DNA from 2 places in the Blautia sp. MCC269 genome. Region 1 is predicted to be linked to the other one. Evidence: predicted binding sites of a transcription regulator. Region 1 holds the regulator's gene; the other holds the start of a gene.
The links. The regulator Rex, encoded in region 1, represses fermentation and respiration genes when NADH is low (regulators of the CRP and FNR family bind a similar motif). The targets are predictions, from matches to a motif close to ATTGTTAANTANTTAACAAT.
Positions count from the first base shown of each region.

Region 2: GPK88_RS15345 (DUF8180 domain-containing protein) is a predicted target of Rex. The motif match lies at 9,467-9,486, and genes of this name have one in related genera.

Region 1 is NZ_WQQE01000039.1:25,864-40,956, reverse strand. Features, by position in the region: gene alr (alanine racemase) at 1-618, opposite strand, end outside; gene GPK88_RS12940 (NAD(P)H-hydrate dehydratase) at 615-2,132, opposite strand; gene GPK88_RS12935 (redox-sensing transcriptional repressor Rex) at 2,193-2,840, opposite strand; gene GPK88_RS12930 (ABC-F family ATP-binding cassette domain-containing protein) at 3,055-4,971, shown strand; gene GPK88_RS12925 (YfhO family protein) at 5,010-7,622, shown strand; gene GPK88_RS12920 (inositol monophosphatase family protein) at 7,617-8,390, opposite strand; gene GPK88_RS12915 (pyridoxamine kinase) at 8,411-9,280, opposite strand; gene pdxR (MocR-like pyridoxine biosynthesis transcription factor PdxR) at 9,370-10,707, shown strand; gene GPK88_RS12905 (precorrin-8X methylmutase) at 10,733-11,374, opposite strand; gene GPK88_RS12900 (cobyric acid synthase) at 11,377-12,897, opposite strand; gene cobD (threonine-phosphate decarboxylase CobD) at 12,882-13,934, opposite strand; gene cbiB (adenosylcobinamide-phosphate synthase CbiB) at 14,000-14,974, opposite strand; gene GPK88_RS12885 (cobyrinic acid a,c-diamide synthase CobB) at 14,961-15,093, opposite strand, start outside.
Region 2 is NZ_WQQE01000050.1:8,935-24,027, forward strand. Features, by position in the region: gene ylqF (ribosome biogenesis GTPase YlqF) at 1-543, shown strand, start outside; gene rnhB (ribonuclease HII) at 543-1,298, shown strand; gene GPK88_RS15305 (YraN family protein) at 1,350-1,709, shown strand; gene pgeF (peptidoglycan editing factor PgeF) at 1,728-2,573, shown strand; gene prs (ribose-phosphate pyrophosphokinase) at 2,560-3,732, opposite strand; gene GPK88_RS15320 (DUF512 domain-containing protein) at 3,877-5,262, shown strand; gene der (ribosome biogenesis GTPase Der) at 5,225-6,550, shown strand; gene plsY (glycerol-3-phosphate 1-O-acyltransferase PlsY) at 6,555-7,202, shown strand; gene GPK88_RS15335 (NAD(P)H-dependent glycerol-3-phosphate dehydrogenase) at 7,215-8,231, shown strand; gene GPK88_RS15340 (aldo/keto reductase) at 8,350-9,177, opposite strand; gene GPK88_RS15345 (DUF8180 domain-containing protein) at 9,524-9,916, shown strand; gene GPK88_RS15350 (CooT family nickel-binding protein) at 9,982-10,164, shown strand; gene GPK88_RS15355 (methylenetetrahydrofolate reductase) at 10,258-11,190, shown strand; gene GPK88_RS15360 (ATP-binding protein) at 11,339-12,109, shown strand; gene cooS (anaerobic carbon-monoxide dehydrogenase catalytic subunit) at 12,222-14,114, shown strand; gene GPK88_RS15370 (ATP-binding protein) at 14,159-14,932, shown strand; gene acsB (acetyl-CoA decarbonylase/synthase complex subunit alpha/beta) at 14,950-15,093, shown strand, end outside.

The DNA.
Region 1 (15,093 bases):
GGAACAGTGGCGTACCGGAATATGGACTCCTCTCTTTTCCAGAAGATCCGCAAAACGAAGATATCTGTCAAGCTGTACAAGTGCCGGAGAACGGTCAAACTCATCTGCTCTGGCAAAATGCGTAAACATTCCTTCAATTACAAGATTCGGAATTTTGGAAACCGCTTCAATCTTTACTGCATTTTCCGGAATATCCGCATATCCGATCCTTGTCATTCCTGTATCCAATGCCAGATGAATATGTACATTTTTTCCGATACGCTCTCCTGCCTTCGCATATTCCACTGCTGTATTCAGATCTGAAATGGTAATCCGGATGTCATTGGCAGCCAGCTCCTCATAATATTCTTCGAATACAATGCCAAGAATCAGGATTGGTTTGGTAACGCCTGCATGACGCAGTTCCAGCGCTTCTTCTGCCGTTGCTGTGGCAAAACCCCAGATATAATCATAATCGTGAATCAGATGTGCAATTGCTCTCGCACCATGGCCATAGCCATCCGCCTTGATCACTGCAATGATTTTTGTTCCTTCTTTCACATTTCTGTGCATTTCCTCAAAATTATGAGCAATGGCATCCAGAGATACCAGTGCCTTGACTCTCTCGTATTTTTTCATGATTTTGACTCCTCTTCACCTATCGCTAAAGCCTGGGGCAGATATTCAATGATATCGCCTGCCAGCATACTGCGCTTTCCTTTTTCAGCGGCTGCAAGATCGCCGCAAAGTCCGTGAAGATAAACACCTAACGCGGCCTTTAAAACCATGGAGGGATGTTCCTCCGTTTTCAGATACATACATAATACTCCTGCCAGAAGCCCGGAAAGCACATCTCCGCTTCCGGCAGTTGCCATACCGGAATTACCGGAAAGGTTCAAATACAGATCGCCTTTCCCATCTGTAATTACTGTACAGGCATCTTTCAGGACACATACGGTACCGGTTTCTTTCGCATAGTCCACTGCGGTCTGTGCAATTGTTCCCTGGATTTCCGATATGGTTCTTACACAAAGTCTGCTCATCTCACCGATATGCGGCGTCAGAATAACATTTTCACCCAGGAATTCCTTCCACTGAGGATGCATTGCCAGAAGATTCAGTCCGTCTGCATCCAGAATCAGTGGCTTTTTCTCCCGGGCGGCTGCCGTAAGAAACCACTGTTCTCTCTCACGGCTGGCCCCCGATGTTCCCAGTCCCGGTCCAATCACAAGGATATCACACCAGGAAAGAAGCTGTTCGTTGGATTCCTCATCAAACCGGGTGCATACCATAGCCTCCGGAAGAAGAATCTGCAATGGAATCCTGTTTTCTTCTACTGTCTGAATTTTTACCATTCCCGCCCCGGCATGAAGAGCAGCACTGGCGCTTAAATAAGCAGCCCCGCACATTCCCTCGCTTCCGGCAACAAATAGAATTTTTCCAAAAGTTCCCTTATTTCCGCCGGGATCACGCTCCGGAAACAGTTTCAGGTCTTCCTGCTCCAGACAACATGCAGATGCCTTTACAGCTTCCTGCTCATAGATTCCGATATCAGCGGTAACAATCTTTCCTGCATACAATCTGCCCGGATAAAAGCAAAGTCCTCTTTTCCGGTAACCAAACGTAACAGTCAGATCCGCGCTGAAGGCAATTCCCATTTCCAGGCCTGTATCTCCGTTTACTCCTGATGGGATGTCAACAGCGATCTTTTTTGCCCGGGCACTGTTCATCTCATGAATAACTTCCGCATAATGTCCCTCGATCGGACGCACCAGGCCTACGCCAAACACGGCATCTACTATAGTAGTATATTCACTCCAGTCCGGGTTATTCACTTCCGGGACCTGATATCCTGTGGCAATTTTATACTGAAGCACCGTTTCTCTGGTCATTTTGTCTTTGTTTCCGACCATGCAGAATTCTGCCCGGATTCCCTTCAGATAAAGCAGTCTGGCAACGGCAATACCATCGCCTCCGTTATTGCCGCTTCCGCATACAACCAGTATTCTTTCATTTTTTTCGAGATATTTCTCTATTTCTTCTACTACTTTCAGTGCTGCCCGCTCCATCAGAACTTCTGATGCCACTCCGATATGATGAATGGTGGCACCATCCAGCTTCTTCATCTCCTCGCAGGTAACAATTTTTTTCATGCTGTGCCCTGCCTCCCCTCTTAATAGAGAAAGCTGCCGTTTCCGGCAGCTTAACACTTTCTACTTTTCCACATGCTCCTGCCTGTATTTACTCAGATTATAAGACAGTGTCATAAGACTTTCGGAAAGATGCACGTTCTCCACAATTACATCATCCGGTGTCTCCAGATCAAGATGTGCAAAATTCCAGATTGCTTTGATTCCGTTCTCCACCAGAATATCTGCCATTTCTTTGGCTTTGTTCTTCGGAAGAGTGAGAATTGCAATCTCTACATTATTTTCTCTCAGGAAAAACGGAAGTTCACTGAGCATCTGAATCTCAAGTCCGCGGACTGCAATACCCTCAAGCACAGGATTTACATCAAAAATTCCCACCAGTTTGAAGCCACGTTTCTCAAAGTCCACATAATTGGCAAGTGCCTGTCCCAGATTACCGGCACCTAAAATGATCATCGGATGAACGATGTCCAATCCGAGAATTTTACCAATTTCCGTATAAAGATAATGTACATTATAGCCATACCCCTGCTGCCCGAAACCGCCGAAATTATTGAGATCCTGACGAATCTGGGAAGCTGTGGTATGCATCTTCTTACTTAATTCATTGGAAGAAATACGCTCCACATTGTCTTCCATCAGCTCTCCTAAGTAGCGGTAATAGCGTGGCAGACGCTTAATCACCGCTTTCGAGATTTGTTTTGTCTCCACGATAGTTCTCCTCCTTACCTTACACTAGGTTAATTATACCGAATTGACATTTTCCTGTCAATTAAAGTTGTGAGTTCTGTACAAATTTCTTCATATTTTTTTAAAAAAATGATTTTTTCTTTGAAATCCTGGCGGTTTCCGTTATAATAGGTGGAGGATTTTCCCTGTTTTATGACCAGACAGAGACAATTCTTTATACAGGAGGACAGTTTTTATGATTTTATCATGTCAGAATATATGCAAAGCCTTTGGCGAAAAAGTAATTTTAAATGACGCATCCTTCCACATTGAAGACCGGGAAAAAGCGGCCCTTATCGGATGCAATGGTGCAGGAAAAACAACCCTTCTTCGGATCATCATGCAGGAAATTTCCGCTGACTCCGGCAATGTTGTTCTTGCACGTGACAAAAATATCGGCTATCTGGCCCAGTATCAGGACATTCACGGGCACCATACAATTTATGAAGAACTTCTTACTACCAAGCAGCACATCATTGATATGGAACGCCGCATCCGTAATCTGGAGCAGGAAATGAACCATGTACAGGGCGAGGACCTGAACCGTCTGATGGAGACTTACACCCGTCTTACCCATCAGTTTGAACTGGAAAACGGTTATGCCTACAAAAGTGAACTGACCGGTGTTTTAAAGGGTCTTGGTTTTACAGAAGAGGATTTTGACAAACAGATCGAGACGCTTTCCGGAGGGCAGAAAACCCGTGTTGCCCTTGGCAAGATGCTTCTCTCCAAACCGGATATCCTGCTTCTGGATGAGCCTACCAACCACCTGGATATGGAAAGTATCTCATGGCTGGAAACCTACCTTCTGAATTATCCGGGAGCTGTATTTATTGTCTCCCATGACCGTTATTTCCTTGATAAAGTTGTCACAAAGGTAGTGGAAATTGAGGCCGGACAGACCCGTGTCTACAGTGGAAACTACTCTGCTTATGCTCTTAAAAAAGCCCAGCTACGCGATGCCCAGTACAAGGCATACTTAAATCAGCAGAGAGACATCAAACATCAGGAAGCAGTCATTGCCAAACTGAAGTCCTTTAACAGAGAAAAATCTATCAAACGTGCCGAAAGCCGTGAGAAGATGCTGGATCGTGTACAGCGTATCGAAAAACCTCTGGAAATTCAGGATCGTATGCGGATTTCCCTGGAACCCCGTGTATTAAGTGGAAACGATGTCCTGCATGTGGAGGAACTCTCCAAGGCATTTCCGGGACAGACTCTGTTCTCCGATATTTCTTTTGATATCAAACGTGGCGAACGTGTGGCACTGATCGGAAACAACGGAACCGGCAAAACTACCATGCTGAAAATTATCAATGGTCTTCTCGAAGCAGATGCCGGAAAATTTTCTCTTGGTTCCAAGGTGCAGATCGGTTATTATGACCAGGAACATCATGTTCTTCATATGGATAAGACTATTTTCCAGGAGATTTCCGATACGTATCCGACTCTTACAGAGACCGAAATCCGAAATATGCTTGCAGCATTTCTTTTTACCGGAGACGATGTATTTAAAGAAATCTCCGCACTTTCCGGTGGAGAACGAGGCCGTGTTTCCCTTGCCAAGCTGATGCTCTCCGAAGCCAATTTCCTGATTCTGGATGAGCCTACCAACCATCTGGATATCGCTTCCAAGGAAATCCTTGAAGAAGCACTGGTAAGTTACACCGGTACTGTCCTTTATGTCTCCCATGACCGTTATTTCATCAATCAGACCGCAACCAGGATCATGGAACTTACCAATCAGGCTGTGGTCAATTACATTGGCGATTATGATTACTATCTGGAGAAAAAAGAAGAACTGACCAGCGCCTATGCTCCGGGAATTGATTCTCCCGAGGCCCCTCAGGAAGAAAAAACGGTTTCCGAAAACAAACTTTCCTGGCAGCAGATGAAAGAAGAACAGGCGAAGAAACGAAAACGGGAAGCAGAACTGAAAAAAGTGGAAGCCCGCATTGAGGAACTGGAAACAAGAGATAAGGAAATTGACGATACCATGGTTCTCCCGGATGTCTGCACCAACGTGGCAGAATGTACCAAATTAAGCCGTGAAAAAGCTGCCATTTCGGAAGAACTGGAAGAACTTTATGAAAAATGGGAAGAGCTGGCCTGACGGCCAGCTCTGTTATAATCATCCCGGAGGAGGAACCTGTGAAAAAGAAGCGCATTTATTTTTCTGCATTTGGTCTTACTTTTGCAGTTTTACTGATTTTATTTATCACCTGTGGCTATGCCCCTTTTGGCAACAAATCACTGGCTGTGGATGATGCCAGCATTCAGTATCTGGATTTTTATGCTTATTTCAAGGATGTTCTGGCGCAGAAAAACAGCATTTTTTATACATTTGGAAAAACACTGGGAGGTACCAATATCGCTGTTTTCAGCTATTATCTTTCCTCCCCGTTTATGCTTCTGAGTGTCTTTTTTCCAAAAGAAAATCTCCATTCATTTTTTGACATCCTGGTACTGCTGAAATTATCTCTGGCTTCCATGACCTTCAGTATTTTTCTTGTAAACCGCTTCCGGAAATATCTGACAGAAAACACGGAATCTGCAAGAACTTTTTTTGTTGTCCTTTTATCCTGCTGTTACGGTCTTTGCCAGTATACCATTGCCCAGAGCAGTAATATCATGTGGATTGACGGTGTCTATCTTCTTCCGCTGATTCTTCTGGGAACCTATCAGATCATACATGGATCATCCATCTGGAAGCTTTCTGTCTGGGTGGCATTGTCGATTCTTTTTAACTGGTACAGCGGTGGTATCAACTGTGTATTTTCCGCCCTGTGGTTTCTTTTTGAACTTGCCTTATATTTTCTGGGATCATCAAGAAAATACAGCCATATTCCACGAAAAGCCCTGGTCATGATATTCCGTTATGGCCTCTCTATGTTTCTGGGGCTTATGTGCAGCGCGGTTCTGTTTTTACCCACTGTACTTGCCATGGGAAATTCCAACCGTGGTTCTCTGGACCTTGCAGCATTGAAGGATTTTTCTTTCGTCGGACAGCTTCCCACCATTCTGGAAAGTTACCACCTGGGCGCGCACAGTACTCCAAACAGTACTTCTCTGTTCTGTGGTACTCTGGTAATCCTGGCGGTTATTGCCCTTTTTCTTTCTTCTACGTTATCTGCACAGAAAAAAAGTATGCTGGCCTGTTTTCTTGCTGTCATAGCACTGATTTTTTACTGGAAACCTTTTTATATGGTATTTTCATTGTTCAAAACTGTGGAAAGTTACTGGTGCAGATATTCCTATGTGGGAATTGCCGCTCTGATCTTTCTGGCTGCCTGTTTTTATCTGATTTACTTGGATGACCATACCGCAGTTCTTCTTTCCAGAGGATGGATCATTTTTTCGGTTCTTCTGTTTTTTCTGGATAATATTCACCCCGGTGAACATACATCAAAAATCTATCTGACCGTTTTTTACGCTGCAGTTACCTTGATTTCTGTGAGACTTTTTATGTACAGCCGGAATTTCAAATCATGGAAAAAAGCAGTTATCACTCTGCTTTGTACAGGAATCATCCTTTCAGAACTGGCAGTTAACGCCAGCTTTCTGATGAATGATTACCATGCTGACGAAAACAGCCAGTACACCGCTTATTCTCTGGGTTCCCAGAAACAGATCGGCGAAATCAAGGAATCGGACAGTTCCATTTACCGGATTTCACAGACTTCCACAAAGATTCAGTACACTGACGGTGCAACTGCAAATTATAACGAAGCTCTGGCTTATAATTACCGTTCCATTTCCGGTTATACTTCCTCCCCGGACGATACGCAGAGAGAATTTCTGGAACGTATCGGTTACCGTGAAAACGGTCTGAATATGAACATTACCAACTCTCCTGTCATTGCTGCAGATGCTCTGCTGGGAGTAAAATATACCTTGTCTGCCTATCCCGTTAACGGACTGACAAAACTGGATTCTATAGAGGCGGAAAACGGAAAGTCCGTATACTGTAACCCGTCTGCACTGCCGATGGCTTTTCTCTATCATGACAATTCGGAATCTATACAGACTCCGCAGACCGATGACCCGTTTGTATACCAGAATTATCTGTACAGCATTCTGTGCGGACATCCGGTTTCTCTGTATCGGCCGTTATCCTATACCTGTTCTTCCAAAGGAGATTCCGATTCCGGCACTGACCAGGTATACACCCTTTCTGTTCCAGAGGGAAATTACGCACTATATGGAAACATACCCTGGGATTCCCCTATGGAAAATGCTTCTTTAAATGTAAATGACTCCTATATCAGCCGTTATTCCTGGTGGCTCAGTCCCTCAGCTTTTTATATTCCAGCAGCTTCCGAAGCCGCTTATGCAAAAGTTTCCATCCATTCAGACAATGGATATTTCATCCGGGATGGGGGCGAACAGTTTTACGCGCTGGATCTGGATGCCCTTGCCGCTGTTTCCAAGGAGATTTCAGGCAGAGCTGTGGAAGAGTTCCAGCTGGAAAACGGGCATGTTTCCGTTTCCTGTACTGCTGCTGATTCCAGCTCCCTGCTTTATCTATCCATCCCTTACGACAAAGGCTGGAAAATATACAGAAACGGCCAGCAGATTACTGCCGGCCTTCTGGATGACTGCATGTATTCTATTCCTCTGACAGAAGGGAAAAACCAGATCGAGCTTCGTTACATCTGCCCGGGAATCCGCGCCGGAATTCTTCTCTCTGTTTCCGGAATCCTGCTCACGCTGCTGATCTCCCTTTTTGAACACAAAAATCGGTTACAAAAAAATAAATTATAATTCTTTTAGAAGAATTTCCGCAAACTGCGGCGCACAGGCGAGGATGTCCTCATTTTTCAGATAGGACGGTTCCTCGCCTTTCCAGTTCTTCACAATACCGCCTGCTTCACGAAGAATAATGGTTCCCGCAGAATAATCCCAGGGTTTCAGGTCACGTTCAATATATCCATGCTCCCTTCCACAGGCAACATAACACATATCGAGTTCTGCAGATCCGGTACGACGGAAATCCGCACATTTCATAAAGATGTGATAAAAAATCGGAAAAAGATTTTTTGCTTCTTCTTTTGTGTAAGGAGTGGAGCCATAGGAAATTACCGCATCCCCAAAATCTTCGGTATCGGATACATGGATTCTCTTTCCATTGAGATAAGCGCCCTCTCCCTTGGCTCCGTGGAACAGTTCATCGGAAAACGGATTGTATACAATACCGAAAACAATCTCACCGTTTTCATAAAGTCCCAATGCAACTGCGCTCATATGAAAATCCAGAATAAGATTTGTAGTACCGTCAATAGGATCCAGAATCCAGTAAGTTTTTTCTCTGGAAAGTCCCAGGTTTTCTTTTTCTTCCGCGATCAGGGAAATCTCCGGAAATGCTTTTCCAAGTTCCTCTTTCAGAAAGTTCTGCACGGCCAGATCCACATTTGTCACATAGTTAGCAGCTCCCTTTACCATTACTTCTTCGTTATTCATCTCTTTTAAAATCAGTTCTTTTGTCTGTTTTACAAGAGCAATTACTTTTTTCTGTTCTTCTGCTGAAATCATGATTTTTCCCCTTTTCTTTATTATGAAAGTAACATACCTAGATGCGCTTCAAAGCATACCCCGTCATTACGGTCTGTTCCTTCTGATACTGCGTCTCTGATTGATGTGGAAATAAACTCCACCGCCATATGTGCACAGGTTTCCATAGAATATCCTTTCACCAGCCCGGCACTGAGCACTGACGCAAAAAGATCTCCGGTTCCGGAATAACTTCCACCGGATTTTTCGGCAAATACCCAGGAGACCTTCTCTTTTTCCAGGACAAGATTTCCCATTTTCGGTGTCTGGCTGTTTTCTCGGTAACTCACACCTGTAATCACCACTGCGGAAAGAGAAAATTCAAGAACAAGGCGCTGTCCGATCTCCTGGATTTTCTCCAGCCTTTCTGCCTCCGGCATAGTTTCCAGAACTTTCCATTTTTTCTCCATTTCTTCTTTTCCGTAAAGGAGCAGCAATGCCTCTGTAAGGTTTGGGGTAATTACATAGGAACGGCTGACCAGTTCGCGGAAACGGCTTCGAAGTCCCTCTGTATAAATCGGGTAGACTTCCCCGTCATCGCCCATTACCGGATCAGTAAGAATCAATGTCTCCTCACCGGCAAACAGATCCATAAATTTCAGGATCTTATCTGCCTGCTTTTCATCCGAGAGAAAACCTGTATAAATTCCATCCGGGATAAATCCCCGCTTTTTCCACTGTTCCATATATGGCGTCATCTGCCGAGTAAGATCCTCGCAGAAATAAGTTTCATATCCTGTCTGATTACTTAAAACAGCGGTAGGAAACGGGCATGCCTGCACTCCCATCACGGAGATTACTGGAATGGCTGCTGTCAGCGAGCATTTTCCCAGTCCGGAAAGATCATTGATCACGGCTATTTTCTTCATCATAATTCTCCAGTCTTGTGTTTTTTTCTGTATTATTATAGAATGAATTGTCAGGTTTACGCAATCATTTTTGGAAGGAAATTACCATACCTATGTTGAATATATCCGTAGAACACAAAAAAGAACACCTCTATCTGGAGGTTTATCATTATTACCGGAAGCTGATTCTGGAAAACCGTCTGCTCCCGGGCAGCAAGATGCCTTCACTCCGTAAATGTGCCCAGGAGCTGAAGCTGAGCCGTACCACCATCGAAAACGCATATCTTCAGCTTGCGGCAGATGGTTATATTATCGCCCGGGCACAGAGCGGTTATTACGTTACCGATATTGCAACCAAACAGCATCCTCCTGCTCCGGAAAAACATGCGGCAGACGTCCCTCCCTGTCTTTATGATTTCGCCTCCTCCGGCGTAGACCGGGAAAGTTTCCGCTTCGATCTCTGGCAGCGTTACATCAAAAGTGCACTCCGTCAGGGTGACCGTATGCTTTCCTACGGTGAACCCCAGGGGGAAAAAGATTTCCGGGAAGTTCTCGCCGATTATATCCGGGAACGCAGAAATGTGATCTGCTCTCCGGATGATATTGTTGTGGGCGCAGGCCTGCAGAGTCTTCTCCAGATTCTCTGCCCTCTGCTTCTGGAACAAAAAACCGTTTCTTTTCCCACCCCATCCTTTATTCAGGGAAGTACCATTTTTGAAGATTATGGATTTGATGTCCACTACAGGGATAAAAACTGTGATGTAATCTATGTTTCTCCTGCCCATATGACCAAATGGGGTGAAATCATGACTGTAAAACGCCGTCTGGAACTGATTCACCATGCACAGGCCAACGGCCACCTGATCATTGAAGATGATTTTGAAAATGAATTCGTTTATCTGCAGAAACCAACACCATCTCTTTTCGGTCTTTCCGGAGGCGAAAACGTTGTATACATCGGATCTTTTTCCAGACTTCTTCTTCCATCCATCCGTGTCAGCTTTATGGTACTTCCGCCCACCCTCCGGGAACGGTACCAAAAAAAAGCAGACTTTTACAACCAGACTGCTTCCAAGGCAGAACAGATTGCTCTCTGCCAGTTTATCCGTGACGGCCACCTGGTTTCCCAGACAAGAAAACTCCGCCGTCTGTATGCACAGAAACTGAAAGCCCTCTCCACTGCTGTCCGGGAAACCTTCGGTACAGACTGCCAGATCAAAACAGGGGCTGCCGGAACCAGTCTGGCTCTTACCATTCCCTGCACAATTTCAGGCAGCGAACTGAAAAAAAAAGCACGTGAAAAAGGCCTCCGTCTGGAAATTCTGAAGGAAACCCCGGAAGATATCACACTGGTTCTTTCCTGTTCTTCCATTCCTGTAAAAGATTTCCTGCCTGCATGTCAGCTTCTGAAAAGTGTTGTGGAAAAAAACGCCTCCGCTGCCTGTTTTTAACAGTTGCGGAGGCGTTTTTACATTCTTAATCTCTTCGGTTATCAATCATATAAAGCAGTGCATTTACAATACACGCCGCAATATTGCTTCCACCCTTTCGTCCTTTTGCCACAATATACGGAACATCTGCATGCATAATCAGTTCCTTTGACTGTACCACATTTACAAAGCCTACCGGTACGCCAATAATCAGTTCCGGAGAAAGTTTTCCATCCTCAATCAGTTCATAGAGACGAACCAGGGCAGTTGGTGCGTTTCCAATAGCAAAAATCAGCTTCTCATCCATCTCGGCAGCTTTATCCATACTGGCTGTAGCTCTTGTGGTTCCGTTTTTCTTTGCCAGAGCTGCCACATCCTCATCGGACATGAAACAATATGCCTCACCGCCGTAACGCGCAAGAGCACGTTTGTTGATGCCTGCTTTTGCCATCTGCGTATCTGTAACAATGCACGCACCATTTCGGATCGCTTCCATTGCCTTTTCTACCGCACCCTCAGAAAAACAGAGATTTTTTGCATAATCAAAATCCGCACTTGTATGAATACAGCGTTTTACAATCAGCTCTGTTCCCGGAATCAGAGGAGTGTCTCCCAATTCTTCGGTAATGATCTCAAAACTTCTTTTTTCGATCTCCATGGGTTTTACATTTTCAAGCTCAACTTTCATTTTTATTCGTCCTCCGTAATCCCGTTTTCCAGTATCTCATAGATTTTTTTCATATCCAGATGTTTTCTAAGCTCTGCCGCCAGGATATCATACTGCTGCTCTTTAAATGCGGCAAAATCCACTCCTGTCATATTTTCCACATCAATGCCCTTTTTCTCACCGATCACACGGATAATCGCCTCTGCAGATGCCTCTTTATCAAAGACTCCATGTATATAGGTTCCGCACACATTTCCGGAAAAAGCGCCTTCCTCTTTGGTCTCACCACTGACACTGTCCGTAATTTTTGTGGCTGTACCCGCATCTTCCTTTCGAATACTCTCTCCCATATGGATCTCATAACCTTCAATTTCTGCTCCGGAAAGAGGTGCAAACACACCGGAAAGCTGTCCAAACTGTCCGTGAACCCTTGTCCTTGTTTTCTTTTCCGCAAATATGGTATCCATGGGAAGAAGGCCCATTCCCTTCATGGAGCCGCCATTTTCCACTCCATGAGGATCGCTTAAAGTTTCTCCCAGCATCTGATAACCACCACAGACACCAAAAATCAGCTTTCCTCTGGAAGCCTCTTTCAGAACTGCCGCTTCCATTCCGCTTTCCCTCATCCAGATCAGATCGCCCATCGTGTTCTTGGTTCCCGGAAGAATAATCATATCCGGAGAATGGAGATCTCTTGGATGTTTCACATAGCGAAGTGAAACGCCCGGAATGCTTTCGAAAGGATTGAAATCTGTGAAATTGGAAATCCTAGGAGTTCGAATCACCGCGATATCAATCACACCGGCTTCCTGTTTTCTGTCAAAGCGTTCCGTAAGGCTGTCCTCATCTTCTACCTGAATATCCAAATATGGAGCCACTCCCACAACCGGAATTTTGCTTCTCTCTTCCAGCATCGCAACACCAGGATCCAGAATGGTCTTATCCCCACGGAATTTGTTGATGATCAGGCCTTTCACCATAGCCTTTTCATCTTCTTCCAGAAGTTCCACCGTACCGATCAGCTGTGCGAAAACGCCACCACGGTCAATGTCACCTACAAGAAGAACCGGCGCCTTGGCCATCTTTGCCATTCCCATGTTTACAATGTCCTCATCCTTGAGATTGATCTCTGCCGGACTTCCCGCACCTTCGATTACAATGATATCATTTTCTGCCGCAAGGGCATTGTAAGCTTTCATTACATCCGGAACCAGTGTCTTTTTATATTTAAAATAATCTCTGGCACTCATGGTTCCAAGAACTTCTCCGTTAACAATTACCTGGGAACCTACATCATTGGTTGGCTTCAGAAGAATTGGATTCATCAGTACCGATGGCTTGATCCCGGCTGCTTCTGCCTGCATGACCTGGGCACGTCCCATTTCAAGCCCATCCTCTGTAATAAAAGAATTCAGGGCCATATTCTGTGATTTAAAAGGAGCCACTTTATAGCCATCCTGCTTAAAAATTCTGCAAAGCCCTGCTGCCAGCAGACTTTTTCCGGCATTGGACATGGTTCCCTGTACCATTATTGCTTTTGCCATAATATACCTCCCTCAAGTACCTGGATCAGTTTTACATTTTCCTCATGGCGCTTTACCGCAATCCTGTAAAAGCCTTTGGTGAGCCCCGGATAATTGCTGCAGTCCCGGATCAGGATGCGTTTCCGAAGACAGAACTCATACAGTTCTTCCGGCCCTTTAAAGAAAATATAATTTGCTTCCGACGGAAATACTTTATACCCAATGCGGGTCATCTCATTTTTCAGCCATTGTGACTCCCGAAAAACAAGCTGTCTTCCTTCCTCTACATATTTTGTCTCTGTCAGTGCCTGGATTCCCGCAGCCTGCGCCATGGTGGAAACATTCCAGGGCTGAACATGAAGTTCCATTTTCTCCATCAGTTTCCGGTTGGAACAAAGCCCATATCCCAGCCGCACGCCGGCCATGGCATATCTCTTTGTAAATGCTTTCAGTATAAAAAGATTGTTAAATCCCGAAAGTGACCGTTTCAGAGAATATTCCTCCGGTTCTTTCACAAAATCCAAAAAACATTCGTCTACCACCAGAAGAATCCCAAGTTTTCTGCACTTTTCCAGAATCCGTTTCAGAAGCCTGTGAGGAATCAGCATACCGGTGGGATTATTCGGATTGCATAAAAATGCCATATCCAGTCCTTTGTGAAGAATATCCAGATAAGACTCCCCCAGCACAAAACCTTCATTTTCCGTCAGCATATAATATTCCAGTTTACAATCCGTGCTCTCCAGTGCCTGTCCGTATTCTGCAAAAGTCGGCGCGGGAAGCAGCGCCTTTTTGGGTTTTACCGCACGGCAGAGGGTAAAAATCACTTCTGCCGCACCATTTCCACAGACAATTTCTTCTTTTTTTACGCCTTCATATTCTGCAATCTTTTCCCGAAGAAGATCACAGCCTACCTGAGGATACTGTGCAATATGATCCAGACTGCCGATAATCGCCTGTTTTACGCTTTCCGGTGTTCCCAGAGGATTCAGATTCGCTGAAAAATCAAGGCAGTCTTTATGTCTGTATACATCTCCTCCATGTACGTGTTTTGTCATTGGTTCCTCTCCTGTCTGTTATGTATTATCTGCATCTTTTCCGGGTCAGAACGTTTCTGCGCCGGTCAGAAAAACAACATACGAATGCCTGCACTGATCAGACAAAATATAAGAATTCCCAGCACAGATGCCGCATACATCAAACGGTTGGCTCTTTTGATATCCTCCGGCTCCACCGGGCGGATCGGATCACCAATCGTAGGTTTTTCATATAATTTTCCAAAATAATACGCATTTCCCGCAAGCTGTACTTCCAGAGCACCTGCCATAGCTGCTTCCGTCTGTGCGGAGTTGGGGCTTGCATGGTTTCTCCGGTCTCTTTTATAGATCCTGGCTGCATTTTTTGTGTTCATTCCTATCAAAACCGTTCCCGCTACCATCAGCCAGCCGGAAATTCTGGCGGGGATATAATTGGCCACATCATCCAGCTTTGCGGCAACTCGTCCAAAATACAGATATCTGTCATTTTTATAACCCAGCATGGAATCCATGGTGTTGATTCCCTTGTACAAAAACATCAGCGGTACTCCGCCGACAGCCATATAAAGCATAGGGGCAATTACGCCGTCTGATGCATTTTCTGCCACGGTTTCCACTGCTGCTTTTGTCACACCGATCTCCGTAAGTTCTTTTGTATCACGGCCGACAATCATGGATACCGCATAACGCGCTTCATCCAATGTTCCATTTTTCAGACGGTCATAGACTTTCATGCTTTCATCTTTCAGGGAGCGGGTGGCAAGAAGCTGGTAACACCAGAAAGTTTCCAGTATAAATCCAGCCACTGTTGAAAAACGGTAGAGATAATGCAGAACCAGAAATGGTACTCCGCCACTGAACAGACAGATCAGCACCACAGTCACAAAACCGCCGGCAAGTTCCCCTCCATGACTTTTCGGAAAAATTCTGCGAATTCCTTTTTCCAGCAACGCAATCAGATTTCCGATGACACAGATAGGATGATACAGCCATCTGGGATCTCCGATAAGAAGATCCAGGACAAATCCCATAACCAGTGCAGGAAGACTATATTTCAACATCTTTCTTCATCCTCCGTTCTTTCTTGTATTCCAGCGCATCTGTCAGAAAACGCACCGGAACCTTCGGATTTCCATAATAATAAAGATGAGGAAATCCTGCCATCATGCGGTCCTTTTTG
Region 2 (15,093 bases), on a different contig from region 1:
GAAAAGACAGAGCGTGACCGCAGACGAGGAATCAAGAACCGTCCGGTACGCGCCATGGTGGCAGGAATCCCGAATGTTGGAAAATCAACATTTATCAATACCTTTGCAGGAAAAGCCTGCGCCAAGACCGGCAATAAACCGGGAGTTACAAAAGGTAAACAGTGGATCCGCCTGAATAAAAGCGTAGAGCTTCTGGATACACCAGGAATTCTCTGGCCAAAGTTTGAAGATCAGGAAGTGGGAATGCGTCTTGCCTATATCGGCTCTATCAAAGATGACATTCTGAATATCGAAGAACTTGCTCTTGGGCTCATCGGATATCTGCAGGAGTTTTACCCGGCAGCACTGAAAGAGAGATACAATGTGGAAGAAGGACAGAAGCCGCTGGATATCCTCACTGCAGTTGCAAAGGCAAGAGGCTGCCTGAAAAAGGGAGAAGAGCTTGATTATGAGAAGGCATCCCGTCTTTTATTGGAAGAATTCCGTTCCGGAAAACTTGGAAAGGTAACATTGGAATTCCCGAAAGAAACAGAGGAAGCATAATGGAAACAATGAAAGATATCAAGGCGCAGTTTGCGTCAGCGAAGGAGGGCGAATACAACGCCCTTTTTCAGCATTATGAAAACGATGAGAGAAGCGGTGTACAGAAATTGATCCAGCAGTACCGCAAAAAACTTCAGGCGCTGGAAAATGAACGTGCGCGCACAGAGATCATGAAGGAATATGAACATAAGTATGAACACCTGGGATATCTCTGTGGGATCGATGAAGTGGGAAGAGGCCCCCTTGCCGGCCCGGTAGTAGCCTGTGCGGTGATCCTTCCGAAAGACTGCGATATTTTATGGCTCAATGATTCCAAGAAACTTACAGCCAAAAAGAGAGAAGAGCTCTATGATGTGATCATGGAAGGGGCAGTTTCCGTTGGGATCGGAATGGCAAGTCCGGAGAGAATTGATGAGATCAATATCCTGCAGGCAACTTATGAGGCAATGCGCCAGGCGGTAAGTAAACTTTCTGTGCAGCCGCAGCTGCTTTTAAATGATGCGGTTACCATACCGGGGATCCAGATCCCGCAGGTACCCATTATCAAAGGTGACGCAAAAAGTGTATCCATTGCAGCGGCAAGCATTGTGGCGAAGGTGACCAGAGACCGGATGATGGAAGAATATGACAAGGTTCTTCCGGAGTATGGATTTGCCTCCAACAAAGGCTATGGGTCTGCAGCACATATTGAAGCATTGAAGAAATACGGGCCAAGTCCGATACACAGAAAAACGTTTATCACACATTTTGTATAAAAAATAAGATACGAAAGATACCGACATCAAAAACAGAAAGGTTTTGTTTTTCTGAAAGAAAATAGAAGACAGAAGGGCAGCTATTATGAGGGAATTGCTGCATCATTCCTGGAAGAAAAAGGACTGAAGATCAGGGAAAGAAATTTTCGCTGCCGAAGTGGTGAGATCGATCTCATTGGACGGGATGGAAGATATCTGGTATTTATTGAAGTGAAATACAGAAAGAACGGAAAAAGTGGAAGTTCTTTTTCAGCGGTAGGGAGAGAAAAACAGCGGATCATCAGCAGAGTGGCAATGTTTTACCTGATTGCACATGGATACCGGGAGTTGCCTCCCTGCCGTTTTGACGTAGTGGGTATTGATGGAAAAGAGATTCACTGGATAAAAAATGCTTTTGATTTTTGCAGATGAAAGGGCTGGTTACATAAGATGAAAATAAAATGGTATAAAGATAAGCAGTTAATGAATGTAAATCAGAAAAGCGGAGTTACGTGGCTGACGTATCCTGCTTTTGAGAAAATTCCCGGGATCGTACATGGTTTCAGTACCCGTCTGGGCGGAGTGAGTCAGGGGATTTATGAATCCATGAACTTAAGCTTTACAAGAGGAGATAACGAGGATGCAGTGCGGGAAAATTACCGCAGACTTTCGGATGCTATGGGATTTTCCATGGAAGATATCGTAACTTCAGATCAGACACATACCACCAATGTACGTGTGGTCACGGAAGAAGATAGTGGAAATGGAATCACGAAACCGAGGCCTTATACAGATGTGGATGGAATGATTACCAATGTACCTGGACTGGTTTTGGCGACCTTTTATGCGGACTGTGTACCACTTTTCTTTGTAGATCCGGTACATAAAGCGATAGGACTCTCCCATTCCGGGTGGAGAGGTACGGTAGGAAAGATCGGTAAAGTGACGGTGGAAAAAATGGCTGAGGAATTTCAGACAGACCCTTCAGAACTTTACGCAGCCATCGGTCCGTCTATCTGTCAGGACTGTTATGAAGTCAGTGAAGATGTGATCGATCAGTTTAAAGAAGCATTTGAAGAAAAATACTGGGATGTACTTTTTTATGAGAAACCAGATGGAAAATATCAGCTGAATCTCTGGGAGGCAAACCGAAGAATCTTTCTGGATGCAGGCATAAAAGAAGAGCGGATTTCCATGCCGGGCATCTGCACCTGCTGTAATCCGCTCTTTCTTTATTCACACAGGGCTTCTCACGGAAAACGTGGAAACCTGGGAGCATTTCTTACTGTTCGTTGACTTTTTTCATGAGATCCATGATCTTTTCGTTGCTGGAACGAACTTTCTCGACAGATACATCATGGTTGATGATATCGATGATACTTGCAAGATATTTGCTCATATTTGCCTCGATATAGTATGGACGGTCGAGAAGCTCAGGAATACGATAGTTAAGGTTGGTTGTGATAACTCTGTCAAGCCAGCCTTTTTCGTAATATTCGTCAAATTTAGCTACGCCGTCTGTAAACAGACCGTAGGTTGTGCAGACGAATACACGTCCGGCTTTACGCTCTTTCAGCTGACGGGCAACATCCAGCATACTTTCTCCGGAGGAGATCATATCGTCGATGATGACAACATCTTTACCCTCTACGGAATCTCCAAGGAACTCATGGGCAACGATCGGGTTCTTGCCATTGACAACGGTGGAGTAATCACGGCGTTTGTAGAACATACCCATATCAACTCCAAGGATATTGGAGAAATATACAGCACGTGACATAGCGCCTTCATCCGGGCTGATGATCATGAGGTGATCATTATCGAGTTTGAAATCCGGGACATTTTTGACCAGTGCTTTCAGGAACTGGTATGTCGGGAAAAAGTTATCAAAACCTTTCAGTGGAATAGAGTTCTGCACACGTGGATCATGAGCATCAAAAGTAATGATGTTGGAAACGCCCATTGCGCTTAACTCGCGAAGTGCAAGTGCACAGTCGAGAGATTCTCTCTTGGTACGTCTGTGCTGACGTCCCTCGTAAAGGAATGGCATGATAACGTTGATACGGTGTGCTTTACCGGTGGCTGCGGAGATAATTCTCTTCAGATCCTGGTAATGGTCATCCGGAGACATGTGGTTCTCATGACCGCATACGCTGTAAGTAAGGCTGTAATTGGTCACATCTACCATGATATAAAGGTCTGTTCCGCGGACGGATTCTTTGATGTAACCTTTACCTTCACCGGTTCCGAAACGCGGGCATTCGCAGTCTACAAGGAAAGATTTCTCTGCATAGCCCTGTGGGATAATGGTGGATTTCTTGGCTGCTACAAGTTCTTTACGGAATTTAACCAGCTTTTTGTCAACCTCCTCGGCCAGTTCGCGGCATCCGGCAAGTGCGGCGATTCGGATCGGGGCAACAGGCATAGACTTTTCCAGCAATTCTATGTTTGGCATAATATTCCTCCTAAGTGTATGTCATTAAAAATTCTCAGTCTATTTATAACATCAGACCCACGTGTCAGTCAAGGTGTTTTCTCAAAGTGTTGATTTTTAAGAGCAAAGTTGTTATTATATACGGGATAGAAAAGGGAGATAATGATGAAATTAAGAAAGCATATGATTTCCAGGGTGCTGCCCGACAGTATTGCCGAGGAGCTGGGGCTGGAACCGGGGGACAGACTTGTGTCTGTAAACGGTCAGCCTGTGGAGGATGTCTTCGATTACCGGTATCTCATGAATGAAGAGCTTGTGGTGCTTCTGGTAGAGAAGCCCGATGGCGAAGAGTGGGAGCTGGAGGTAGAGAAGGAATATGAGGAAGACCTTGGAATAGAATTTGAGAACGGGGGACTGATGGATGACTATCGTTCCTGTTCAAATAAGTGCATGTTCTGTTTTATTGATCAGATGCCGCCGGATATGCGTGAGACGCTGTATTTTAAGGATGACGATTCCAGGCTTTCCTTTCTTCAGGGAAATTATGTGACGCTTACCAATATGAGCGAGAAGGATATTGAGCGAGTGATCCGCTATCATCTGGAACCGATCAATATTTCATTCCAGGCAATGAATCCGGAACTCCGGTGCAAAATGCTGCATAACCGCTTTGCAGGAAAGGCCCTGGAGAAGGTGGATATGCTGTATAACGCAGGGATCACCATGAACGGACAGATCGTACTGTGTAAAGGTGTTAATGACGGGGATGAGCTGGAATACAGCCTTGAGAAGCTTTCGGCCTATGCTCCGGTTCTTCAGAGTGTTTCTGTTGTGCCGGTGGGACTTACCAAATACAGAAAAGGTCTCTATCCTCTGGAACCTTTTAATAAAGAAGATGCAGAAAAAGTTCTGAGTCAGATCGAACGCTGGCAGAAGATCATGGTGGAGAAGTACGGGATTCATTTTATCCATGCTTCGGATGAGTGGTATATTCTGGCAGGCAGGGAGCTTCCCTGTGAGGAGGAATACGACGGATATCTGCAGCTTGAAAATGGCGTGGGAATGTTAAGACTTCTGGAAACCGAAGTAAAAGAAACACTTAAGGAACTTACCGGTGATGACCGTAAGGTGACAGGCAGGATCGCCACAGGAAAACTGGCGGCGCCTTTTATTGCCCGCTATATAGAAGAAATCAAGAAAAAATTTCCCAATGTGCAGATTCCGGTCACAACCATCGAGAATCGCTTTTTCGGCGAAAAGATCACGGTGTCCGGTCTGATTACTGGTCAGGATCTGAAAGAACAGCTTTCCGGCCTTGATCTGGGAGAAAAACTTCTGATCCCGTGCAGTATGCTGAAAGGTGATGAGGAGATCTTTTTGGATGATATGACACTTAAAGAACTTTCTGAGGCACTGAAAACAGAAATTGTAATTGTAGACACAGGAGGACGTGATCTGGTAGAGGCTGTGATCAATCCTCCGAAACATAAACCAACAAGAAGGAGACAAATTTATGAGCAAACCAGTAGTAGCGATAGTGGGAAGGCCTAATGTAGGCAAATCCACTCTGTTTAACGCTCTGGCAGGTGATAATATTTCCATAGTAAAGGATACACCAGGAGTAACCCGTGACAGAATTTATGCAGATGTCACATGGCTTGACCGGACATTTACCCTGATCGATACAGGCGGAATTGAGCCGGACAGTAGCGACATCATTCTTTCCAGAATGAGAGAGCAGGCGCAGATTGCCATTGACACGGCAGATGTGATTATTTTTATCACAGATGTCCGCCAGGGCCTTGTGGATTCTGACGCCAAGGTGGCAGATATGCTCCGCCGCAGCGGCAAGCCGGTACGCCTTGTAGTCAACAAAGTGGATAGCCATCAGAAGTACATGATGGATGTATATGAATTTTATAATCTTGGAATCGGAGAACCGATCCCAATTTCCGCAGCCAACAGACAGGGTCTTGGAGATATGCTGGATGAGGTAATCAAAGAGTTCCCAGATAAGAGCGAGGAGGAAGATCAGGACGATATCCCGAAGATCGCCATTGTAGGAAAGCCGAACGTTGGAAAATCTTCTCTGATCAACAAACTTCTTGGTGAGGAGCGTGTGATCGTATCTAACATTGCGGGAACTACACGTGATGCCATTGATACCAAGGTTACCTGGAACAATAAGGACTATGTATTTATTGATACTGCAGGACTTCGCCGTAAAGGAAAAGTAAAAGAAGAGATCGAGCGCTACAGCGTTATCCGTACAGTAACAGCTGTAGAGCGTGCAGATGTGGTCGTAGTTGTGATTGATGCTTCCGAGGGAGTTACCGAGCAGGATGCCAAGATCGCGGGAATCGCCCATGACAGAGGAAAAGGTATCATTGTAGCTGTAAACAAATGGGATGCCATTGAGAAAAATGACAAGACCATCTACAAGCATACTGAGAAGATCCGTCAGATCCTTTCCTTTATGCCGTATGCACAGATTATTTTTATTTCTGCAAAAACAGGCCAGAGACTTCCGAAGCTCTTTGAGAATATCGATACAGTTATCGAGAATCAGACACTCCGTATCCAGACCGGTGTTCTCAATGAGATCCTTTCTGAGGCAGTTGCTCTCCAGCAGCCTCCGTCCGACCGTGGTAGAAGGCTGAAGATCTTCTACATGACACAGGTTGCGGTAAAACCGCCCACATTTGTAATTTTTGTCAACGATAAAGAACTGATGCATTTCTCCTATGTAAGATATCTGGAGAACAAGATCAGGGATGCCTTTGGATTCTCCGGAACTTCCCTGAAATTCATCATCCGCGAGCGCGGGGAAAAGGAATAAAAATATGGAACGTATTATTTGTCTTGTTATTGGTTATGTATGCGGACTTTTCCAGACAGGTTATATTATAGGAAAGCTTCACAAGACAGATATCAGAGAGCATGGAAGCGGAAATGCGGGAACGACCAACGCATTCCGCACTTTCGGAAAAAAGGCGGGAGCACTTACACTTCTGGGAGACTGCCTGAAGTGTGTGCTTGCCATTGTGATCGTGAGAATGATTTATGGGAACTCCATGAGCGGTATTCTCCCGCTTCTGACGCTTTATGCTGCTCTGGGCTGTATTCTGGGACATAATTTCCCAATTTCCATGGAATTTCGCGGTGGAAAAGGAATTGCAGCCTCTGTGGGCATGATCATTGCTTTTGACTGGCGGATTTTTATTGTATGTGCAGTTGTCTTTTTTGCACTGTTTTTTACAACACATTATGTATCTCTCTGTTCCCTCAGTGCCTATGCGGCAGCGTTTATCCTGGTCCTTGTTTTTGGACATATGGGAAAATACGGGATGGATCAGCCACATACTGTGGAACTCTATATTGTGATGGCGGTTCTTACAGCTATGGCTTTTTACAGGCACAGAGCCAATATTGGAAGGCTTCTTCATGGAACTGAGAATAAAGTATTCCTAAGCAGCAAGAATAAAAAATAAGAGGTAAAATTTATGGCGAAAATCAGCGTACTGGGTTCGGGGAGCTGGGGCATGGCCTTGGCACTCCTGTTGCATAATAACGGCCATGAAGTCCTTCTCTGGTCAGCAAGACCGGAGGATGCCCGGAAACTCCGGGAAAAAAGAGAAAATCCTGACCGGCTTCCAGGTGTACAGATTCCGGAAGACATTGAAATTCTGACGGATCTGGAACGGGCGATTAAAAGTGCTGATGTAACAGTGCTGGCAGTGGCTTCTCCGTACATTCGAAGTACGGCTCATAAAATGGCACCATTTATCAGGAAGGGTCAGAAGATTGTCAATGTTGCAAAAGGTATCGAAGAAAAAACACTGAAAACACTCAGTGACGTAATTGAGGAAGAAATTCCTGAGGGAGATGTGGCAGTTCTTTCAGGTCCAAGTCATGCGGAAGAAGTTGGAAAAGGAATTCCTACGACCTGCGTGGTCAGCGCACGTACAAGGGTGACTGCAGAATATCTTCAGAGTATTTTTATGAGTCCTGTATTCCGCGTGTATACAACGCCGGATATTCTGGGAGTAGAACTTGGGGGAGCACTTAAGAATGTGATTGCACTGGCAGCAGGTACCGCTGACGGATTGGGATATGGAGACAATACAAAAGCAGCTCTGATCACCAGGGGAATCACGGAGATTGCAAGGCTTGGAAAGAAAATGGGAGCACAGATGGAAACGTTTTACGGACTTTCCGGAATTGGTGATCTGATCGTAACCTGTGCGAGCGTACACAGCCGTAATCGAAAAGCCGGATATCTGATCGGTCAGGGATGTACAATGGAACAGGCTATGGATAAGGTACAGATGGTTGTAGAAGGTGTTTATTCCGCAAGAGCCGCAAGAGAACTTGCGGAGAAATATGAAGTGGAGATGCCTATCATAACGGAAGTGAACCGTGTACTTTTTGAGGGAAAATCTGCAGCAGAAGCGGTAATGGATCTGATGTTGCGTGACAAAAAAGTGGAAACACCGATGCTCCCCTGGGAAAATGTATGAGCCAGAAACATTCGCCCGCTTCAAACATATGAAATTCAGTTAAAAAAATAAAAAAGATATCTGCCAGAAGATTTTTTTAGGATCAGGCAGATATCTTTTTTATGTTATTATGAAAAAACTAAAACTGAATGTCACGGAGATCTTCCGGAACATGAGAAGTATGAAGATCTTCATTAAGCGTATCAATGATCGCCATGTCTTCATCTTCGATATTGAAATCAAAAATATTTCCATTGCTTCGGATACGTTCCGGATTGCTGGATTTTGGAATAACGGAAATTCCTTTCTGGATGGCCCAGCGAAGACCTATCTGTGCAGGAGTCCTTGCGTATTTGGTTCCCAGAACACACATGACATCATTGTCAAAATAGGCACCTCTTGCCAGAGGGGCATAAGCCTGTACCTGAATGCCAAAAGCCTTACAGTATTCGATCAGCTCGGATGGATAACACAGGGGATGACATTCAATCTGATTTACAGCCGGAATAATTCCGGAAATTTTACGGAGCTCTTCCAGATGCCGGATGTCAAAATTGCTGACACCAATACTTAAAGCACGTCCGGATTCCAGGATTTTTTCCAGTTCTTTCCAGGTGCTGAGGTAGCAGCCGGGAACTGGCCAGTGGATCAGGCAGAGATCAACATAACTGAGTTTCAGGCGGTCAAGACTGCGGGAAAAAGCACCCTGAACATCACCCAGGCGCTGAGCGGTGTTCCAGATCTTGCTGGTGATAAAAAGATCTTTTCGGGGAACTCCACATCTGGCAATGGCACGTCCCACACTTTCTTCGTTTTTGTAAACGGATGCAGTATCAATCATGCGGTAGCCTGCGGAGATTGCAGAAATGACAGCAGCCTCAGCCTGTACGTCGTCGGGCAACTTATATACACCAAGCCCCAGGAGGGGCATTTCTCTGTCGTTATTCAGAAAAACAGTCTCTCTCAAAATAATTCCTCCTTGTTTGTTCTGTTTCCCATGTTTTTGCTATTATAGCACAAAAATATGAAAGAATCACATCAAATATATTACAAAAGTGATAAAGCTTGATCCGGATTTCAAAGCTGCTATGAGCAATATTAGATGGTTTGGAAAAACTAACTTCGTTAAAATCGAAACAATCGGGTTAATTAACTGTCAAAGTTTTTGAAAAATCAGGAAAAATGGCGCATAATTTTGGATATTTTTTATAATAATTTTCTTGATAATAGAGGCGAAAAGATGTATAATGAATTTAATTGATAAATTCTTGTCATGAGCGTGTCCGCCCTGCGGATACAGGAAAGGGGTATTTATGCATTTAATCAAAGATGAGAATGGCAACCTTGTTCAGCATGGACATGCGGACAGCCACGAACATACACATGAGCACACTCACGAGGATGGAGTGACTCACAGCCATACACACAGTCATGCAGAAGGAGACAGTCACTGCCATACACACGGCGATGGCCACTGCGGTTCCTGTGAGTCCGGTGACTGCAAGAATGAGACTGTAGCACTTCTTACCTACATGTTGCAGCATAATGAGCATCATGCTGCAGAACTTGACCAGATGGCTGACAACCTTAAGAAACTTAATATGGATGCAGCTGCCAAGACAATCAAGGAAGCAGTATCCGATTTCCAGAAGGGTAATATGAGACTGGGACTTGCCCTTACCTTTGTTAAGGAAGAACTGAAATAAACTGACAGAATGATTTTGACAGCAGAGCGGAAGAACAGAAAAACGCTTATTTGGAGGAATTGATTATGTGTCTTGCAACTGTATATAAAGAAGAAGATAATTCAGTAATTTTTAAAAATGTAAGCCGCATTGATGTGGATGGAAATAAATTGATCCTTCGTGATATCATGGGAGATGAGCGCGTGGTAGAGGGCAGTATCCTCATGGTAGATCTGGCGAACAGTATCGTGAAACTGCAGTGTGACTAATATTACAGCAGTTTTATGGAAATGTGAACTGAGGGAATAACAGAGATCATTCCTATAAAAATATAATAACATTAAAACGTGGAGGGACGATCAATGAAATTATCTGAAGCAATGAGAGAAAAAATGCTGCTTTCCTTTGAACTTTTTCCACCAAAGACAGAAAAAGGTATGGCAAACCTGCCGGGAACCATTGAACATCTCATGAAGTATAGACCGGAGTATATTTCCTGTACATACGGTGCCGGCGGCGGAAATGTCGGTGCCAACAGGGAAGTATGCCAGATGATCAGGAATGCAGGAACCACTCCTGTAACACACTTCACAGTGATCAAGAATACAAAAGAAGGCATCAAAGAGCAACTGGAACAGTATCTGGCTGAAGGCGTAGACCATATGCTGGCACTTCGCGGAGATATTCCACTTGGTGAGACAACAACCTGCGGAGACTTCAATTATGCGACAGACCTTGTTAAATTTGTCCGTGATGAATTTGGCGATAAGTTCGAGATCGCAGTAGCCGGTTCACCGGAAGGCCATATCGCATGCAGAAGCTTGGATGCTGATATTGCTGTTTTGAGACAGAAACAGGACAATGGTGCTGATTATATCATGACCCAGCTCTGCTGGGATATGGAACAGTTTAAATACTGGTTGGACGCTATCCGCGAGGCTGGAGTGACAATGCCTGTAGATGTTGGTGTAATGCCGATCCTGGATCAGGCAGCTACCATTAATATGGCTCTTTCACGTAACGGCTGTGTAATGGACAGTGAGCTTTGCAGGCTGATCTCCAGAAACTGGCTGTTCCCGAATCCGTTTAACGCTAAAGATGCTGATGGTAAACCATTTGACATGTTCTATGAGGACAAGGTTAAACGATTCAAAGAAGAAGGAATCGAATACACCATCAGACAGATCGATGAGTATCGCGCTCTTGGTGTTGACGGTATCCATCTTTATGCATTAAACAAATGGAAGGATGTATCCGAGATCATTGACAGATCCGGACTTCGTACACTTATCTAATTATCAATAAACTGAATATGAATTCCGGCACAGTGCGGAGGTGCCAGAATAAAAAACAATATAACTGTATTGTTTTACCTTACGGGCACCTCCTTTATACGCCGGGCGTATCAGATTTTTATTTATGAAATCAGGAGGTGCCCGTTTTATGGCACATGTAATTGCAGTCGCAGGAAAAGGCGGCGTTGGAAAAACTACATTATGCGGAATGCTGATCCAGTATCTCTGCGAAAAGAAAAAAGGACCTGTACTGGCTGTAGATGCAGATGCCAATTCAAACCTGAATGAGGTTCTTGGCGTAGAAGTAGATACCACACTGGGAGATGTCCGTGAGGAGATCGCTCATGCGGAACTGGCAGAAAAAAGTCCGATCCCGACAGGAATGTCCAAGGCAGATTATGCAGAGGTACGTTTCGAGGATGCCCTTACAGAGGAAGATGATTATGATCTTCTTGTGATGGGAAGAACGCAGGGAAAAGGATGCTATTGCTTTGTAAATGGACTGCTTCAGGCTCAGCTTGCCAAATACCAGAGAAATTATCCGTATATTGTTGTAGATAATGAAGCAGGAATGGAACACATCAGCAGAGGAATTCTTCCAAGCATGGAAACAGCGATCCTCGTAAGTGACTGTTCCAGAAGAGGCGTACAGGCAGTTGGCAGAATCGCGGAACTGATCCGGGAATGTGAAATGAAGCCTTCCAGAGTAGGTCTTATCATCAATCGCGCACCAAAAGCAGAACTGAATCCCGGAATCCTTGAGGAGATCCAGAAACAGGGACTCGATCTGATCGGTGTAGTACCACAGGATGAGGCAGTTTATGAATATGACTGTGACGGAAAACCAACCGTTACTCTTCCAGAGGACAATCCGATGAGAAAAGCAGCTTTTGAAATTTTTGACAAATTAGGTTTATAAAAACCTTTTTTTAAAACTGAAAATAACCCATGGGTGGGGATGGGTTCCTGTCCATGGGCTTATTATAAAAAAGAAAAATAAAAAATAGATGTGCTATTAAAGGAGGTCTATAATGAGTGAATTCAAATTAACTACAGTGGAGGAATTTGAAGCCGCTACAGCCCGTCTTCTTGAGACAGGTGCAAAGGTAGGAGCAGATGCATGGCAGATCCGTGCAAAGAACCAGACTCCGCACTGTAAATTCGGTGAGCAGGGTATCTGCTGCCGTATCTGTGCAATGGGACCGTGCCGTATTACACCGAAGGCTCCAAGAGGAATCTGTGGATGTGATGCTCATGGTATCGTAGGAAGAAACTTCCTCAAATTTACAGCTGGTGGTGCAGCTACTCACTCCGATCATGGCCGTGAGATCTGTCATACACTGTACTGTGCAAAAGAGGGCGGAAATTATCAGGTAAAAGATCCTGAGAAACTGCTTCGCATCGCTAAAGAGTGGGGCGTGGAGACAGAAGGAAAGGATATCTATGATCTGGCTCATGAGATGGCTGAGATCGGTCTTATGGAATATGGTAAACCGTTCGGATATCAGAGATTCCTTGACAGAATGCCTGCAGGACAGAAAGAAAAACTGATCGAGAACGAAATTGCACCACGTGCTATCGACCGTGAGGTTGCAAGTTCCTTGCATATGAGTCATATGGGATGTTCTTCTCTTCCAGAAGCACTTGTAAAACAGTCTATTCGCTGTGGACTGGCTGATGGATGGGGTGGTTCCATGATGGGAACAGAGTTCTCTGATGTATTATTCGGAACTCCGAAGCCACTTGATACAGAGGCTAACCTTGGAGTAATGGTTGAAGAGAACGTAAACATTGTTGTACACGGACATGATCCGAGTCTTTCTGAGATGATCTGTGAGTATGCAGACAGCAAAGAAATGATCGATTATGCAAAATCCGTAGGAGCAAAAGGAATCACAGTTTCCGGTGTATGCTGTACTTCTAATGAGGTAGCTATGCGTCGCGGTGTTCCGATGGCTGGTAACTTCCTGCAGCAGGAGAACGTAGTACTGACAGGTGCCTGCGAGGCGATCGTAGTTGACGTTCAGTGTATCTTCCCTGCATTAGGACCTCTGAGCAAATGCTTCCATACTAAATTTGTTACAACTTCTCCGATCGCTCAGATGCCGGATTCTGAATTTATCAGATTCAACGCAGAGACAGCAGGAGAAAATGCAAAAGCAATCGTTAAGATGGCTATCGATAACTTCAAGAACAGAAAACCTGAGCTTGTACATATTCCACAGCTGAAACAGAAAGCTACTGTTGGTTACTCAGTAGAAGCGATCGTCAAAGTTCTTGATGGTGTTACAAACTCTCAGGTTGACGTAACAGGAACAACCAAACCATTACTTGAGTGCATCACTTCCGGTGTTATCCGTGGTGCTGTTGCTATGGTTGGATGTAACAATCCTAAGATCCGTCCTGACTATGCACATATCGAACTGATGAAGAAGTGTATCGCAAATGATATCGTTATCATCGCTTCCGGATGTTCCGCACAGGCAGCTGCAAAAGCTGGTCTGATGGACAAATCCGCAAGAGACCTCTGCGGTGCAGGTCTGAAACGTGTCTGTGAGCTGGCTGATATCCCGCCGGTACTTCATATGGGATCCTGTGTAGATATCTCCCGTATGATGATCCTGGCTGCTGAACTTGCAAAAGATGCAGGACTTCAGATCAATCAGCTTCCGGTAGTAGGATGTGCTCCTGAGTGGATGTCTGAAAAAGCTGTATCCATCGGTAACTACGTAGTTGGTACTGGTATTGATACATTCCTTGGTGTTGATCCATATGTTTCCGGTTCTTCAGAAATGTGCGAACTTCTTACAGAGGGAACAAGAAAATGGACAGGTGCTGCTTACACAGTAGAGACAGACATCGAGAAATTAGTTGATCTTATGATCGAGAGAATTGAAGAGAAGAGAACAGCATTAGGAATCTAATCCGTTGCGATCTTTAAAATGTTATAAAAGGTGGAAGACGTAAAATGAAAATAGCAGTAACCGGTAAAGGCGGAGTAGGAAAAACAACTTTCGCAGCAACACTTGCAAGATTATACGCAGATGAGGGAAAAAAGGTCCTTGCAGCGGATGTGGATCCGGATGCGAACCTGGGGCTTGCCCTTGGATTTGATGAGGAAACCTTGGATTCTATCGTTCCGATCTCAAAAATGCGTAAGCTTATAGAAGAACGTACCGGAGCCAACAGCCAGAATCAGTTTTATAAACTGAATCCAAAGGTAGACGATATTCCGGATACTTATGGAAAAACCTGTAATGGCGTAAAGCTGCTTGTCCTTGGAACTGTGGAAACAGGTGGAGGCGGATGCGTCTGTCCTGAACATGTGATGCTTAAAAGAGTGATCAATAACCTTGTGATCCACAGAGATGATGTGGTGATCATGGATATGGAAGCCGGCCTGGAACATCTGGGCCGGGGCACCACGGAGAGCATGGATGAATTTATTGTAGTGATCGAACCAGGGGCAAGAAGCGTACAGACATATAAGAATGTTAAACGTCTTGCAAAGGATCTGGGAGTTTCTCAGGTTAAGGTCGTGGCCAATAAGGTAAGAAATCCGGAGGACGAGGAATTTATCCGGAATAAGATCCCGGCGGAGGATCTGCTTGGAATGATCCACTACAATACAGAAGTTATAGATGCTGATCGTCAGGGAAAATCTCCCTACGATTTCAGTGAAACTGTAACAGCTGAAATCAGAAAAATCAAAGACAAAATTGATCAGAATTCAATTCTGTAAAAATAGGAGGTATTACAGTGACTTTATTTGATAGAGTATTCGGCGGAAACGATGCTGTATATGGTTTAACAGAGGGTGCTATTGACGGCGCGATCGCTCAGTATGGCGAAGACAAAGCTGTCAGCTTCCCGAATACCGCTTACAGCCTTCCTTGCTACTAT